Regions from separate parts of the Streptomyces sp. NPDC002838 genome, predicted to be linked through region 2. Evidence: riboswitches for the same ligand, from Rfam matches in the RefSeq annotation. Region 2 holds a riboswitch; the other holds the start of a gene.
The links. Region 2 has a riboswitch for cyclic di-AMP ahead of ABT063_RS29805 (transglycosylase family protein). Riboswitches for the same ligand answer to the same signal wherever they lie in the genome.
Positions count from the first base shown of each region.

Region 1: it holds a riboswitch for cyclic di-AMP, as region 2 does, so the genes downstream of both, ABT063_RS29485 (M23 family metallopeptidase) here and ABT063_RS29805 (transglycosylase family protein) in region 2, are expected to answer to the same signal.

Region 1 is NZ_JBEOVF010000026.1:86,105-93,506, forward strand. It holds gene ABT063_RS29475 (tyrosine-protein phosphatase) at 1-750, opposite strand, end outside; gene ABT063_RS29480 (alpha-galactosidase) at 932-3,001, shown strand; cyclic di-AMP (ydaO/yuaA leader) riboswitch at 3,307-3,465, shown strand; gene ABT063_RS29485 (M23 family metallopeptidase) at 3,470-4,423, shown strand; gene ABT063_RS29490 (DUF6250 domain-containing protein) at 4,618-5,337, shown strand; gene ABT063_RS29495 (SGNH/GDSL hydrolase family protein) at 5,483-6,268, shown strand; gene ABT063_RS29500 (TetR/AcrR family transcriptional regulator) at 6,480-7,139, opposite strand.
Region 2 is NZ_JBEOVF010000027.1:21,106-28,507, reverse strand. It holds gene eno (phosphopyruvate hydratase) at 1-1,068, opposite strand, end outside; gene ABT063_RS29805 (transglycosylase family protein) at 1,402-2,094, opposite strand; cyclic di-AMP (ydaO/yuaA leader) riboswitch at 2,099-2,294, opposite strand; gene ABT063_RS29800 (transglycosylase family protein) at 2,490-3,509, opposite strand; gene ABT063_RS29795 (cytochrome P450 family protein) at 3,661-4,956, opposite strand; gene ABT063_RS29790 (nucleoside triphosphate pyrophosphohydrolase) at 4,953-5,948, opposite strand; gene ABT063_RS29785 (SurA N-terminal domain-containing protein) at 6,123-6,767, opposite strand; gene ABT063_RS29780 (protein kinase domain-containing protein) at 6,940-7,402, opposite strand, start outside.

The DNA of each region.
Region 1 (7,402 bases), on a different contig from region 2:
CCCGAGGCCCTTCTCCAGGTAGGTCTCGACGCCGCCCCAGATTTCCTCGATGGTCTCGAAGGCCGCCGCCAGATACTCGGCGCGCGCCTCGAACAGGGGGCTGAGCAGCTCCATGACCTCGGGGGAGTAGGCCGAGGCGGAGTTGCCGCTGCGGTGCACCTTGTAGCGGCGGTGCTTGGCGTTCGACTCCAGGTAGTCGGCGAGGATCGCCTCGCGCTCGACGCCCAGGGTGAGCAGCGTCACGGCTATCGACAGACCCGCGCGGTCCTTGCCCGCCGCACAGTGCATCAGCGCCGGGACGCTGTCCTCGGCGAGCGAGCGCAGCACCTGCGTGTGCTCGGCGGTGCGCTCCTTGATGATCGCGCGGTACGCGGTGATCATCCGGTTCGCGGCCTTGCCGTCCGACAGGATCGCCCGCAGCTGGTCGAGGTCGCCGTCGCGGACCATCTTCCAGAACTCGGCGCCGTCCGCGGGGTCGGTCAGCGGCAGGTTCACATTGCGCACGCCCGGCAGCTCGACGTCGGGCCCCTCCAGCTTCTGGTCCGCCGCGTTGCGGAAGTCGAAGATCGTGTGCAGGTCCAGGGAGGCGAGGAAGGCGGCGTCCTCCTCGGTCGCGTGTGCGAGATGGCCGCTGCGGAACAGCACTCCGTGCCGCACCCGCCGTCCGTCCACGGTCGGCAGCCCGCCCACGTCCCGGAAGTTGCGCACTCCGGTCAGCTCGGGCTCGGTCGACGGGACCTGCTGCGTCACGAGAGCTCCTCCCCTTCGATCCCGCCTGCGCGGCTCGGCGGCGGGCACGCACTCGACCATACGACATGGATTCCTGGGGCAATGAGTTGTCCACAGGCGTTGCACCGCGGGCTCACGGCCCTTGATGATGTTGACGCTTGAGCGCACCTGTTCGTGTCTGTTCGTATCTGTGAGGGACTGGATGCTGGAGATCGCCGAGAACGGCCGTACGTGGATTCTGTCCGGGCCGGCCAGCAGTTACGCCGTCCATCTCACCGACGGCGACGAGCTGCTCCACCTGCACTGGGGGCCACGGATCGCCCTCGCCGACGCCGAGGCGCTCGCCGTACGGCCGCTGCCGGACTACTGGGCCTTCGAGTCCCCTCTCGACGGACGCGAGGAGTACCCGGTCGAGGGCGGCCCCCGCTTCGTGCGTCCCGCCCTGTCGGTGCGCGCCGAGGAGGGGCGCGGCACCGAGTGGCGTTTCGAGGCGTACGGCACCGAGGGCGAGGAGCTGCGGCTGCGGTTCCGTGACGGCGGGCTGGCGATCACGCTGCACTACCGCATGCGGGAGGACGTCGTCGAGCGTTGGGTGACCCTGGACAACGAGGGACCCGCGGTGGAACTCCTGCGCGCCGACTCCGCCACCTGGACCCTGCCCGACCGCGACGGCTGGCGGCTGTCCCAGTTGCACGGCCGCTGGGCCGCGGAGTCCCGGCTCGTGCGCTCCCCTCTCACCTACGGCGAGAAGGTCATCGGCAGCCGGCGAGGCCACACCGGGCACCAGCACCTGCCCTGGGTCGCGCTCGACACGGACGCGACCGAGGAACGCGGTGAGGTCTACGGCTGTGCCCTCGGCTGGTCCGGCTCCTGGCGCATCGCCGTGGCCCAACTCCCGGACGCGCGCGTGCAGATCACCGGCGGGACCGGGTACGACGACTCCGGTCTGCTCCGTCTGGAGGCGGGGGAGTCCTTCACCACGCCCGTCTTCGCCGGCCTGTGGAGCGACGGCGGCCTCGGCGGGGCGAGCCGGGCCTGGCACGCCTACCAGCGCGCGCACGTCATCCCCGACGCGGACCGGGACCGGCCGGTCCTGTTCAACTCCTGGGAGGCCACGGAGTTCGACATCTCCGAGGAACAGCAGCGGGTGCTGGCGCGGCGGGCCGCGGCGATGGGCGTCGAGCTGTTCGTGGTCGACGACGGCTGGTTCGGGGCGCGTACCAGCGACCGCGCCGGACTCGGTGACTGGACGCCCAACCCGGACCGCTTCCCCCGCGGCCTCAAGCCCCTCGGCGACTACGTGCACGGGCTCGGCATGCGGTTCGGTATCTGGGTCGAGCCGGAGATGGTCAACCCGGACAGCGACCTGTACCGGGCCCATCCGGACTGGGTGCAGCACCAATCGGGACGAAAGCGGACGGAGTTCCGCAATCAGCTCGTACTGAACCTCGCGCGCGAGGACGTTCAGGAGTACCTCTGGGAGCAGCTCGACGAGCTCCTCTCCAGCGCCCCGATCGACTACGTGAAGTGGGACTTCAACCGCTGCTTCACCGACGCGGGCTGGCCCGGCGAGCCCTACCCGCAGCGCCTGTGGGTCGACCACGTGCACGCCCTGTACGGCCTCCTGGACCGGCTGCGGGCCGCCCACCCGGGCGTCGCCTTCGAGTCCTGCTCGGGCGGCGGCGGCCGGATCGACCTCGGTGTCATGAGCCGTACGGACCAGGTGTGGACCTCCGACAACACCGACCCGCTCGACCGGCTCACCATCCAGCATGGCTTCAGTCAGATCCACCCGGCCCGGGTCATGGCGGCCTGGGTCACCGACAGCCCTAACGCCATGCTCAACGGCCGGGTCAGCTCGCTGCGCTTCCGGTTCGTCAGTGCCATGGCCGGGGTGCTCGGGGTCGGCGGCGACCTCGCCCGGTGGACCGAGGAGGAACTCGCCGAAGCCCGCGACTGGGTGGGTCTCTACAAGGAGATCCGGCCCCTCGTGCAGCGCGGCGACCTCTACCGGCTGCGGCCTCCGGAGGGCGGGCTGAGCGCGGTGCAGTACGTGCTCGGCGACGAGACGGTCGTCCTCGCCTGGCTCCAGGCGCAGCGTTACGGCGAGCCCGTTCCGGCGGTGCGGCTGCGCGGCCTCGACCCGACAGCGTCGTATGAATGCCGCGAAACGGGCGAAGTTCACCGGGGTGCGGTGCTGCTGCACCACGGGATGCGGACGGGGCTGCGGGGTGACCTTGATGCGACGGTTCTCCGGCTGCGTCGCATCTGAGGCTTCTGCCCGAATTAGCGTCCTTCATTCCAACTCCTTCTGGAATTAAGGGAGCTGAGAGGGTCACGTGAGGAGTGTCATATTCGTGACCGAGCGTCGCCCGTCATGTTCACGTAATTTACGTGGTTTTCAAGGGCGTTTGACCAAAAGAGAGGTTCGGAAATTCACGCAGGGTGACGGGGAATTCTCGTAACGGATCAACTCGGACGCATTCACAGGCAACCTCTACTTGTCCCTGTGCGTCTGGGTCGCTTACGTTCACCACCGATCCGGACGGACGCCCAATCCTGCCGCCGCCCGGAGCCCGCACACAATCACCCGTACACGGCAGGAGCGGGGGACCCACAGGCACAACCGCCTGCTCCGGTCTCCGGAACAGGCTAGGGGTAAAGCCGCGCTTCGGCGCGGCCGGGCATCTCCAGTCCGCACCCGACAGCTCACCTCGTAGGCGCCGGAGAGGAATTCGCCATGCCCGCGAAGGGTAAGCACCGCCGTCCCAAGTCCCAGCGTTTCACCCGCTCCATCGCCGTCGCCGGAACCGGCGGCGCCGCGCTCGCCCTCCCGCTTCTGGGGGCCACCGGCGCCCATGCCGCGACCGGTCAGTCCGTTTCGGAAAAGGCCGTTCAGTCGTCCGTTCCGGCCACTCGGAAGGCCGAAAAGGTGGTGGCTGAAAAGAAGCAGGCCGCTAAGGCCGAAGGCGTGAAGACCTATTCGGTGAAGGCCGGCGACTATCTCGCCAAGATCGCCGATGAGCAGAACGTCAGCGGTGGCTGGAAGAAGCTCTACGCCGACAACCGTGAAGTCGTCGGCGACGACCCGTCGCTGATCCACCCCGGCCTGAAGCTCACGCTCGGCAAGAAGGCGACGACTGGCACCACCAAGGCGCCGTCCGCCCCGTCCTCTTCCTCCAAGGCGTCTGGTTCGTCGGATTCGTCCGCGGCGCCGAAGTCGTCCTCCTCGGCGAAGTCGAACTCGACGGCCGCCGAGCAGAGCTCCGAGGCCACCGGCACCTCCAGCGGCTTCAGCACGCCCGTGTCCGGCGCCGTGAGCACCGCCTACCGCGTGGCGGGCAGCATGTGGTCCAGCGGGTACCACACCGGCGTCGACTTCGCGGCCCCGACCGGCACCTCGCTCAAGGCCGTGGGCGCGGGCACGGTCGTCTCCGCCGGCTGGGGCGGTGCGTACGGCAACCAGGTCGTCATCAGGCTCGCCGACGGCCACTACGCCCAGTACGCCCACATGTCCTCGATCTCCGTCTCGAACGGTCAGTCCGTGACCGCGGGCCAGCAGATCGGCCTCTCGGGCGCGACCGGCAACGTGACCGGCCCGCACCTGCACTTCGAGATCCGCACCGGCCCGGGCTACGGCTCGGACGTGGACCCGGTCGCCTACCTGCGCTCCAAGGGCGTCTCCGTCGGCTGACGCCCCACCCGACCGCCTGCCTGACACGCCGCCGAAGGCCGGACCCCGATCCCCGGGTCCGGCCTTCGGTGTGTCGCGGTGTCAGGGTGTCTGGGGTGTCTGGGGTGTCGACAGGGAGGGGATGGAGGGAACAAAGTGAACTCCGTAGCACTGCAAGCGCTTTCTGCTACCTTCTGCGACCTATGGAGGTTCCCGTGACGACCACACGCAGAGCTTTCGGAGCCTTGACGGCCGGTGCCGCCCTCGCGGCCCTCGCCCCCACGCCGGCGACCGCGACGCCCGGCCACCGACGCGGCCGGCTCATCGCCCGCGACGACTTCCGGCACGGACTCGACCGGTGGGCCGTCGAACTCCAGGGCGGTGGCACCGTCGCCGCGTCCCGGGGCGTGCTGGAGATCGACGTGCCGAGTGGAGCGACGGTCTGGTTCAAGAAGAGACTCGAAGGGCCGTACATCCTGGAGTACACCGCCACGCCGGTGTCGGAGGGCGGCGTCAACGACCGCGTCTCGGACCTCAACAACTTCTGGAACGCGGTCGACGTCCGCTCCCCGGACGACCTCTTCGCCACACCGAGGAGCGGGGCGCTGGCGGAGTACGACCACCTGAAGACGTACTACTCCGGATACGGCGCCAACTACAACACCACCACCCGGCTGCGCCGATACGTCGGCGAGGCGGGCGTCCGCCCGCTGGTCCACGACTACACCGAGCCGCTGCTCGTGGCCAACCGGCCCCACCGCGTCCGTATCGTCTCCGACGGCTCGACGGTCCAGTGGTGGAACAACGGGCGGCTCGTCTTCGACTACACCGACCCGGAGCCGTACACGGAAGGGCACTTCGCCTTCCGGACGGTGTGGAGTCACTTCCGGATCAGGGGCTTCCGGGTGTGGCGATGGATGCCCCAACACCGCTGATCAGCGGCCTATTCCGGGCTTGACCAATCCTTGAAGAGTGGCTTATCTCACCGCCCGTCAACCCTTTCCTACGGTCGCGTAGCTCACATCCGAAGGGGAATCATGATCCGACGTGGCAGACGATTCGAAGAATGACAACAGTTCAGTGATCGGGTCGTACGTGGCGGTGGGGGACAGCTTCACCGAGGGCGTCGGCGACCCCGGACCCGACGGGGCGCTCGTCGGCTGGGCCGACCGGTTCGCGGTACTGCTCGCGGACCGGCGGCCCGAGGGCGACTTCAAGTACACGAACCTCGCCGTGCGCGGCAGGCTGCTCGACCAGATCGTGGCGGAACAGGTCCCGCAGGCGATCGAACTGGCGCCGGACCTGGTGTCGTTCTGCGCCGGGGGCAACGACATACTCCGGCCCGGCACCGACCCCGACGAGGTCGCCGAGCGCTTCGAGCGGGCGATCGTCCGGCTCACGGCCGTCGCGGGCACGGTGCTGGTGACGACCGGCTTCGACACTCGTGGCGTTCCCGTGCTCAGGCACCTGCGCGGCAAGATCGCCACCTACAACGGGCATGTGCGGGCCGTCGCCGACCGGTACGGCTGCCCGGTCCTCGACCTGTGGTCCCTGAAGACCGTGCAGGACCGCCGGGCCTGGGACGACGACCGGCTCCACCTCTCGCCCGAGGGGCACACGCGCGTGGCGCTGCGCGCCGGACAGGTCCTCGGCCTCGAGATCCCGGCCGACCCGGACCAGCCCTGGCCCCCGCTCCCGCAGCGCGGCACGCTCGAGGTGCGGCGGGACGACGTCCACTGGGCGCGCGAGTACCTGGTGCCGTGGATCGGCCGCCGGCTGCGCGGGGAGTCGTCGGGGGACCATGTGACGGCCAAGGGCACGCTGTCGCCGCACGACATCAAGACGCGGATAGCTTCGGTGGCTTGAGGGGCTTCGGATGCCCGGACGGCACCGGCCGGGCATCCGGGTTCCGAGGGTGGGGCGGCACCGCCCTTGCGGCGCTGGATGCGGAGACCAGGACGGCGAACGCGCTGCTGATGGTCGTACGCGAGCAGGATGCGGCCGAGAGCGACCTCCGCACCGAGAACTTGTCTCGAGCCGGCCCCTTTTGCCGGGGAGGACCCGGTGACGGCCAGGGTCAGCGCGGTGTAGTGGCTGGACCGACCGCGGGCAGGGAGCTCACCGGTCCCTTCGTCAACGCCTCTCGCCCCAGCCCCAGTTCCCGGGCCAGCGCCTCGTCCACCCACTCCTGCGCCCGCGCCCGCGACACCGCACCCGCGTAGGACGTCAGCTGCACGGCGAGCCCGTCGAGCAGGGCCGTCAGGCGCAGGGCCGTGCCGCCCGGGTCGGGGCAGCGGAACTCGCCCGCGGCCACGCCCTCGGCGATCACGTCGGCGATCGCCGCCTTCCACCGTCTGTCGAGGTCCCGCGTGACCTCCTGCAGCGCGGGCTCCCGCAGCGCCGCAGCCCAGCCCTCTATCCACAGCCGCCAGCCCTTGGCCTGACCCGTCGGGGCGTACCAGCGCACGGCCGCGCGCAGTCGGCGCAGCGCCGTCGTACGGCGGCCCAGCAGCTTGCGCAGACGGGCGAGATCGTCCTCGGCCGCGTACGTGAACGCGGCGGCGACCAACTTCTCCTTGGTGGAGAAGTGATAGAGCACCAGGGCGTTGCTCACGCCGAGCGCCGAGGCCACGTCGGCGATCCTGACCGCCGCCACGCCCCGCGCCTCGATCTGCTCGATGGCGGCCCGCAACAGCTCCTCACGCCGCTCCGCCACGCTCAACCGCACTCTCACCACGCGGTCAGCCTATTCCGTCGGCGGCGACGGTGGCGGAGGGAGGCCGGCTGCTTCGGGGCGGGCGGATCGGGGCACGGGCCTGCGGGCGCAGCCCCAGTGGGGCCGGCGGGAGCTCCGGCGTGGCCGGGGCGAGGCCGCGGGATCGGGAGCGGAGTCCCAGTGGGGGCAGGGCAGGCCCCGGCGGGGTCCAGGGGGTGAGCGGAGCCCAGTGGGGTTCGGGGGCGGAGCTCCTGCAGGGGGCGGGAGCGGGCCCCAGGAGGGGT
Region 2 (7,402 bases):
GCCGTTGCGCTGGGCCATCTCGACGGCGTCCAGGGTCTCGGTCAGCGAGCCGATCTGGTTGACCTTGACCAGCAAGGCGTTGGCGGCGCCGTCCTCGATGCCGCGGGCCAGGCGCTCGGGGTTGGTGACGAACAGGTCGTCGCCGACGAGCTGGACCTTGTCACCGAGCTTGTCGGTGATGGTCTTCCAGCCCTCCCAGTCGTCCTCGAACAGCGGGTCCTCGATGGAGACGAGCGGGTAGGCCTCGACGAGCTCGGCGTAGTACTCGGTCATCTCGGCGGCCGTGCGCTCCTTGCCCTCGAAGCGGTAGGAGCCGTCCTTGTAGAACTCGGACGCGGCGACGTCGAGCGCGAGGGCGATCTGCTCGCCGGGGGTGTAGCCGGCCTCCTTGATCGCCTCGAGGATGAGGTCGAGGGCCTCGCGGTTGGAGCCGAGGTTCGGGGCGAAGCCGCCCTCGTCGCCGAGGCCGGTGGCCAGGCCCTTGCTCTTCAGGACCTTCTTGAGGGTGTGGTAGACCTCGGTGCCCCAGCGCAGCGCCTCGGAGAAGGTCTCCGCACCGATCGGGGCGATCATGAACTCCTGGATGTCCACGTTGGAGTCGGCGTGCGAGCCGCCGTTCAGGATGTTCATCATCGGAACGGGCAGCAGGTGCGCGTTCGGGCCGCCCAGGTAGCGGAACAGCGGCAGGTCGCTTGCCTCGGAGGCGGCGTGGGCGACGGCGAGCGAGACGCCGAGGATGGCGTTGGCGCCGAGGGAGCCCTTGTTGTCGGTGGCGTCCAGGTCGAACATCGCCTGGTCGATCAGGCGCTGCTCGGTGGCGTCGTAGCCGACCAGCTCCGGGCCGATCTGCTCGATGACGGCCAGGACGGCCTTCTCGACACCCTTGCCCTGGTAGCGGTTCGGGTCGCCGTCGCGGAGCTCGATGGCCTCGAAGGCACCGGTGGAGGCGCCGGACGGGACGGCGGCACGACCCGTGCTGCCGTCGTCGAGGCCGACCTCGACCTCGACCGTGGGATTGCCTCGGGAGTCCAGGATTTCCCGGGCTACGACGACGTCGATGGACGGCACGAGCATCTCCTTCTTCAATGTGACGCGGGTCAGCAGGACCGCGGTGGGTTCTGCGAGACGAGCCTAACCGGCTCCGGGGCATCGGCCAGCCGGTCACCCACCCGTTGGGCAGAACCGAGAGTAAATTGTTTCCGAACGGAACAAAGAGTGGGTACGAAGGGCACGCCAAAAGAGGGCACGCCGAGAGGCAGGCATGAAAAACCCCGCCCCGGTGCGTACGGGGGAAGACGCACCGGGGCGGGGGGCCCGTGGGGACGGGGGGCGGCCCTCACGCGGCCTCCACAATGGAGCTCACGTATATGAGGGCGCTGTGGTTCAGCTACCTGCCCGCTGTCACTTCAGGTGGAGCTGCTGACCCGGGTAGATGAGGTCGGCTTCCTCGACGATGTCCTTGTTCAGCTCGAACAGCTTCTCCCAGCCGCCCTTGACGTCGTGCGCCTCGGCGATGGAGCTGAGGGTGTCGCCCGTGACGACCTTGTACTCGCCGTCGCCCTTCTTGACCTTCTTGCCGGTCGGGGTGGTGACGGTCTTCTTGGCGGCCGGACGCTCGGCGGAACGCGAGGCCGGCTGCTCGGACGAACGGGTGCTGGTCTCCGAGGAGCCGCTGTTCGAGGAGGAACCGCTGTCGGACGAGGCGCTGCCGCCGCTGTAGCCGGCGCTCGACAGGCCCTTGCCGCAGACCGGCCAGGCACCCTTGCCCTGGCCCGCGAGGACCTTCTCGGCGATCTCGATCTGCTGGGCCTTGGTGGCCTGGTCGGCGGTGGAGGCGTACTGCGTGCCGCCGTACCCGGCCCAGGTGGAGGCGGAGAACTGCAGACCGCCGTAGTAGCCGTTGCCGGTGTTGATGGACCAGTTGCCGCCGGACTCGCACTGGGCGACGGTGTCCCACTCGGAGGCGGTGGCGGCGGAGGCGTTGCCGGCCACCATCAGCGGGGCGGCGACGGCCGCGCCGGTGACACCGGCGATGGCGATGGCCCGAGTGGCCTTGGACGGACGACGGTGCTTGCCCTTGCCGGAAAACAGCATGGATGGATCCCCTCACCGACGCCTACGAGGTGAGCTGTCGGGTTCGGGCCGGTTGAGTTGCCCGGTCGTGTCACGCACATGGTGTGCGCGGCACGGCTTAACCCCAAGCCGGTGCCGGCCGCGAGCCCCCGAAGGGCCTCAACTGCCGGACCCGGCGCTTACCTTGGGTCCCCCGCTCCTGCCTACGGCGCTTGACGCGACGACTGTTCCCATGCGGCCGCTGGCAGGATTCGGCGTTGCGGCAGCCGGGGCTCACGGTGGCGAGCGGTCCTGACCGTAGACACGCGATCCGCCGAATTTCAAAGACGATCAGGGCTTCTGAGACTCATCCCACACTTTCATCAAACCGGACATTCGGTGGCGAAATGTGACGCGAACTCCCGTCACCTTTCGCCTTATTCGGCACCGACTTCAAGGGTCTGACCGGGGACGATATGACTGGGATCAACACCGATCGCCTCTTTGTTCTCGTCGTAGAGCGCACGCCACCCGCCTTGGAGGCCAAGGGAGTCGGCGATGGACGCGAGAGTGTCTCCGGGGCGGACGGTGTACGAGTCGCCGCGGGCGGCGTGGCGGCCGGTGGAGTTGCCGGTGGCGCCGGTGTCGGCGGGGCTCTCGTCGGCACTGCCGCCGCGGTGTCGGCCGCCACTGAGTGCCCCCGTGTCGACCAGGCCCGAAAAGCCGCCCTCTTGCCAGGAGTTGCCCGAGTCGCCCTCATTCGTCTGGCCTGTGGAGGGGCTGCCGGATTCCCGTGAGGCGGAGGAGTTGGAATCGGGGGATGTGTCCGACTTGGCCGAGTTGTCCGTCGCCTTCGACGGATCCGACGGGATGTCAGGGGGAGTGTCGGACGGAGTGGGTGACGTGGACGGCGAAGGGGAGGAGGCGTCCGCGGACGAGTCCGCCGACGAATCCGAGCCGAACAATCCGGACGAGTCGGATGAGTCGGTCGATCCGGATGAGCCGGTCGAGTTGGACAGTCCCGTCGAGCCCGACGCACCCGCGTCGCCCGCCACGCCCGTGTCGACGTCGGCCGAGCCGGAGTCCTTGTCGAGTCCGTTGAGCAGGCCGCAGGTGGACCAGTAGCCCACACCCTTGTCCGCGAGGATCTTCTCGGCGACGGCTATCTGCTGGGAGCGGCTGGCCTGGTCGGCGCGCGAGGCGTAGTCGAGGCCGCCGTACTGATCCCAGTCCTCCTGGGTGATCTCGAGGCCGCCGTACTTCCCGTCGCCGTTGTTCTCACTCCAAGACCCGCCGGTCTTGCAGTCCGCGACCTGGTCCCACGTCGTGCCGCTGGCCGCGCTCGCGCCGGTGGCGCCGAGGAGCGGGATCGCGATGGCGGAGCCGGTCACCCCGGCCGCGACGAGGAGTGCCGGAGCCTGGCGGGGGCGACGGTGACGACCGTTCCCGGAGAGCATGCGGATACCTTTCGCGAGACAGCTGTGACCGGTGCGGCGGGTGGGGCTCGGGTGCCGCGCTGATCCGTGAACGTATAGGCAGTCGATCACTTGTCACAAGTTAATGCCGCGCAGATCACGTGAAGATCACAGACTTGAGGGCGTGTCACCTTTACGCAGGTGAGAGCAGTCGACCACGGGGCGTGAAATCGACCGGCAACGTGCGCAGCCCACGCATGATGAGGCCTCCTCTCCAGCGCAAATCGGCTGAATCCACCGCGAGTCGCAGGTCCGGCAGTCGGGTGAGCAGTGTGGCGAGAGCGGTCTGGCCCTCCAGACGGGCGAGGGGGGCGCCGAGGCAGTAGTGGATGCCGTGGCCGTATCCGAGGTGCTGGTTGTCGCGGCGGGAGAGGTCGAGAACGTCGGGGTCGGCGAACCGCTCCGGATCCCGGTCCGCGGCGGCCAGGACGACGAGGACGGGGTCGCCGGAGGCGATGTCCTGCCCGCCGATGCTGAGCGGCCGGGTGGCGAACCGCCAGGTGGCGAGCTCCACGGGGCCGTCGTAGCGCAGGAGTTCCTCGACGCCGGTCTCCAGGAGGGCGCGTTCGCCGGCCGCCAGAGACGTCTGGAGGCGGGCGCGCTGGTCGGGGTGGGTGAGGAGGGCGTAGGTGCCGTTGCCGATCAGATTGACGGTGGTCTCGAACCCGGCGAACAGGAGGATGAAGGCCATGGCGGCGGCCTCGTTCTCGGTGAGGTGCTCGCCGTGGTCGGAGGCGCGGATGAGGCCGGAGATGAGGTCCTCGCCGGGGGTGGCGGTCTCCGGGAGGGCTTCGCGCTTGCGGTGGATGAGGTCGGCGAGATAGCCGCGCATCTTCTTCACCGACCGCGCGACGCCTCCGCGCGGGCCTCCGCCGTGCCGGATCATCATCCCCGCCCAGTCCCGGAAGTCGTCCTGGTCCTCGCGCGGGACACCGAGCAGGTCGCAGATGGCGTAGATGGGGAGGGGGAAGGCGAACTCGTGGATGAGGTCGGCGCTCCCCTTCTCCACGAACTGGTCGATGAGATGGTCCGTCAACTCCTGCACGCGGGGTGCGAACTCGGCGACCCGACGGGGCGTGAAGGCCTTGCTGACGAGCCGACGGAGCCGGGTGTGGTCCGGCGGGTCGATGTTGAGCAGATGGGTCATCAACTCGGCCTTGCGCTCACCGGGGATGCCGGTCTTGCCCTTGGCGTGCGCGGGCTCGTCATGATGCGCCGGGTTCTTGGAGAGCCGCGGGTCGGCCAGGGCCTGCTTGGCGTCGGCGTAACGGGTGACCAGCCAGGCCTCCACACCGCTGGGCAGCTTCGTCCGGTGGACGGGGGCGTGCTCGCGGAGCCAGGCGTATGCCGGGTACGGGTTGGTGGCGAACTCCCAGGTGAAGAGGTCGGGGGCGGTGGGGATCGGGGTGGGGGCGGGCTGGTCGGTCACTCCTCGAGCCCTTCAGCTGCCCGCACGGCGTCGCGGTAGGCCCGCGCGGCGCTGCGCAACGCCGCCTCCGGGTCCAGGCCGGCCGCCTCCGCCCGGACCGCCAGAGCCAGCAACTCGTATCCGATGCCCTCCCCCGCCGGCAGTGGCACTTCCAGTCCCGCCGTCCGCACCCGCGACGCCAGCTTCGCCGCCAGCGCGAGGCCCGGCTGGCCGAGGGGGACGCCGTCCGTGACCGAGGTGCGCTGCTTTTCCACCGCCTTGGTGCGCAGCCAGTGCTCCTTGACCTCCTCGGGGGTGGTCGCCGTCTCGTCGCCGAAGACATGCGGGTGGCGGTGGATCAGCTTGGTGACGATGCCGCCGGCCACGTCGTCGATGGAGAAAGGAGTGTCGGGGTCCTCCTCGGCGATACGGGCGTGGAAGACGACCTGGAGTAGGACGTCGCCGAGCTCCTCGCGCAGCTCGTCGCGGTCCCCCTCCTCGATCGCCTCGACGAGTTCGTACGCCTCCTCGATGCCGTACTTCGCCAGGCCCTTGTGGGTCTGCTGGGAGGACCAGGGGCACTCGGCTCGGATGCGGTCCATGACCTGGACGAGGTCGAGGAGACGGGCACCCGGCAGGTCGTAGGAGGCGGGGAGCAGCTCCAGCTCCGGCATGTGGACGCGGCCGGAGCCCGCGAGGCGTGCCAGGCCGTCCGTGAGGGCCGGCTCGCCCTCGCCGGTCGCCACGACGACCACGGTCCTGCCGCCGGCGCACACGTCGACCAGCTCCTCGGCCGTCGGCGACGCCTCCTCGACGGCTGTCCCCGCCTCACGCAGATACGGCAGCTGCGGGTGCGCGCCGTCCGCGCACAGCACGCGGTCGGCGGCGTGCAGGGCCTGCCAGGCGGGCCAGGACAGCAGGCCGGGCGCGACGCGGTGGCTGGTGGTGAGCAGGACGATGCGGCCGGGGGCGGCTTCGGGGCTGGTCGTGGCTCCGGGGCTGGTTGCGTTCACGGTTCGAAGCTAACGCACGCCGCCGACGGCCTCGCGGGTTGTCCACAGGCCGGGTGTCCACAGGCCGGGTGTCCACAGGCCGGGTGTCCACAGGCCGGGTGTCCACAGGCACGGTTGTCCACAGACCCATGGGCCTGCAGACGCTGGGCCCGCAGAGGATGGCTCGCCGTACCGCTACGCCGTCTGCCGCGTCCCCGGCGCCGTGACCTCCCGTACCCACGGTGTCTTCGCGTCGACGCGGCTGCTCTTCTGGACGTCCCAGCTGCCGTAGCGCGGGTTGAGGTCGACGTCGAGGTCCTTGGAGGCCTTGGCCAGGGCGTTCCAGAAGGCGGGATCGGCGGTGTCGGTGCCGAGCTTGGCGGCGAGTTTCTGGGCCTCCAGCTGGAGCCGGAGGTTCTCGTCGAGGCGCTCGGGGGCGATGCCGTACTCCTGGAGCCAGGCCGCCTCCAGTGCCTTGGCACCGCCGGTCTGCTCCTCCAGGGCGGAGCGCATCTGCTGGAGCTCCTTGCGGCTGACGGTCACCCCCGCGTCCTGGGCGGCGCGGTGCAGCACCCGGTCGAGGACCATGTTGTGCAGGGTGTCGCGGGTGAGGGTGCCGGTCTTGGCGATGGCCTGCTCGTACTGTGCCTCGTCCGGGACCGCCGCGCGCTGTGCCTCGCGCACCTCGGTCACCCGGGTCTCCAGCTGGGAGACGGTGATCCGCTGGCCTCCGACGACGGCCGCCGCGCCCGGATGCGCATCGTTTCCGCAGGCGGCGAGGAGGGGGGCCGCGACGATCGCGGCAGAGAGGAGGAGCGCGGTGCGACGGCGGCGGTGCAAGGGGACCTCCCGAGGAGATTGTGCGTCAGTGCACAAGGTCTTGCGGTGATCGATGGTAGGCAGTGACCAAGCTCTGGCCAACCCATTCGACCAACGATTCGCCAGGACTTCTGGCACCGCCGCGCCACCCGCACGGCCGTCACTGGCGCATCCGGCCCCTTCCACCCCCGCACTACCCCCGCACCTGCCCCAGCCACTGCAAGGTCCGGCGGACCTCCGCCGCGAGCGGATGGCCGGGGCCGTGCAGTCGTTCCGCGTCGTGCAGCAGGCGGGCGAGCGTGTCGTGGGCGGCGGCGCGGTCGCCCAGGGCGAGCAGGAGGAGGCCGATGCGGCGGCGGACGTCGTGGGCGAGGGCCGGGTCGCCGGCCACGTACTGGTTCTCGTAGTACGGCAGCAGCGCGCGGTACTCCGCGAGTGCCGCCGCCGGTTCGCCGAGCTGCTCCAGGCACTGGGCCGCTTCGTAGCGGAAGCGCAGTGCCTGCGGGTCGGCCTGGCCGGCCTCGGCGGCGCGTTCGTCGGCGAGGCGGCGCAGTTCGGGCAGCGCGCGCCGGTACTGGCCGTCGTCCATGAGCGTGGCCGCGTACTGCTTGCGCAGGGTGCGGACGACCGGGGAGTGCTCGCCGTGCTGTTCGGCC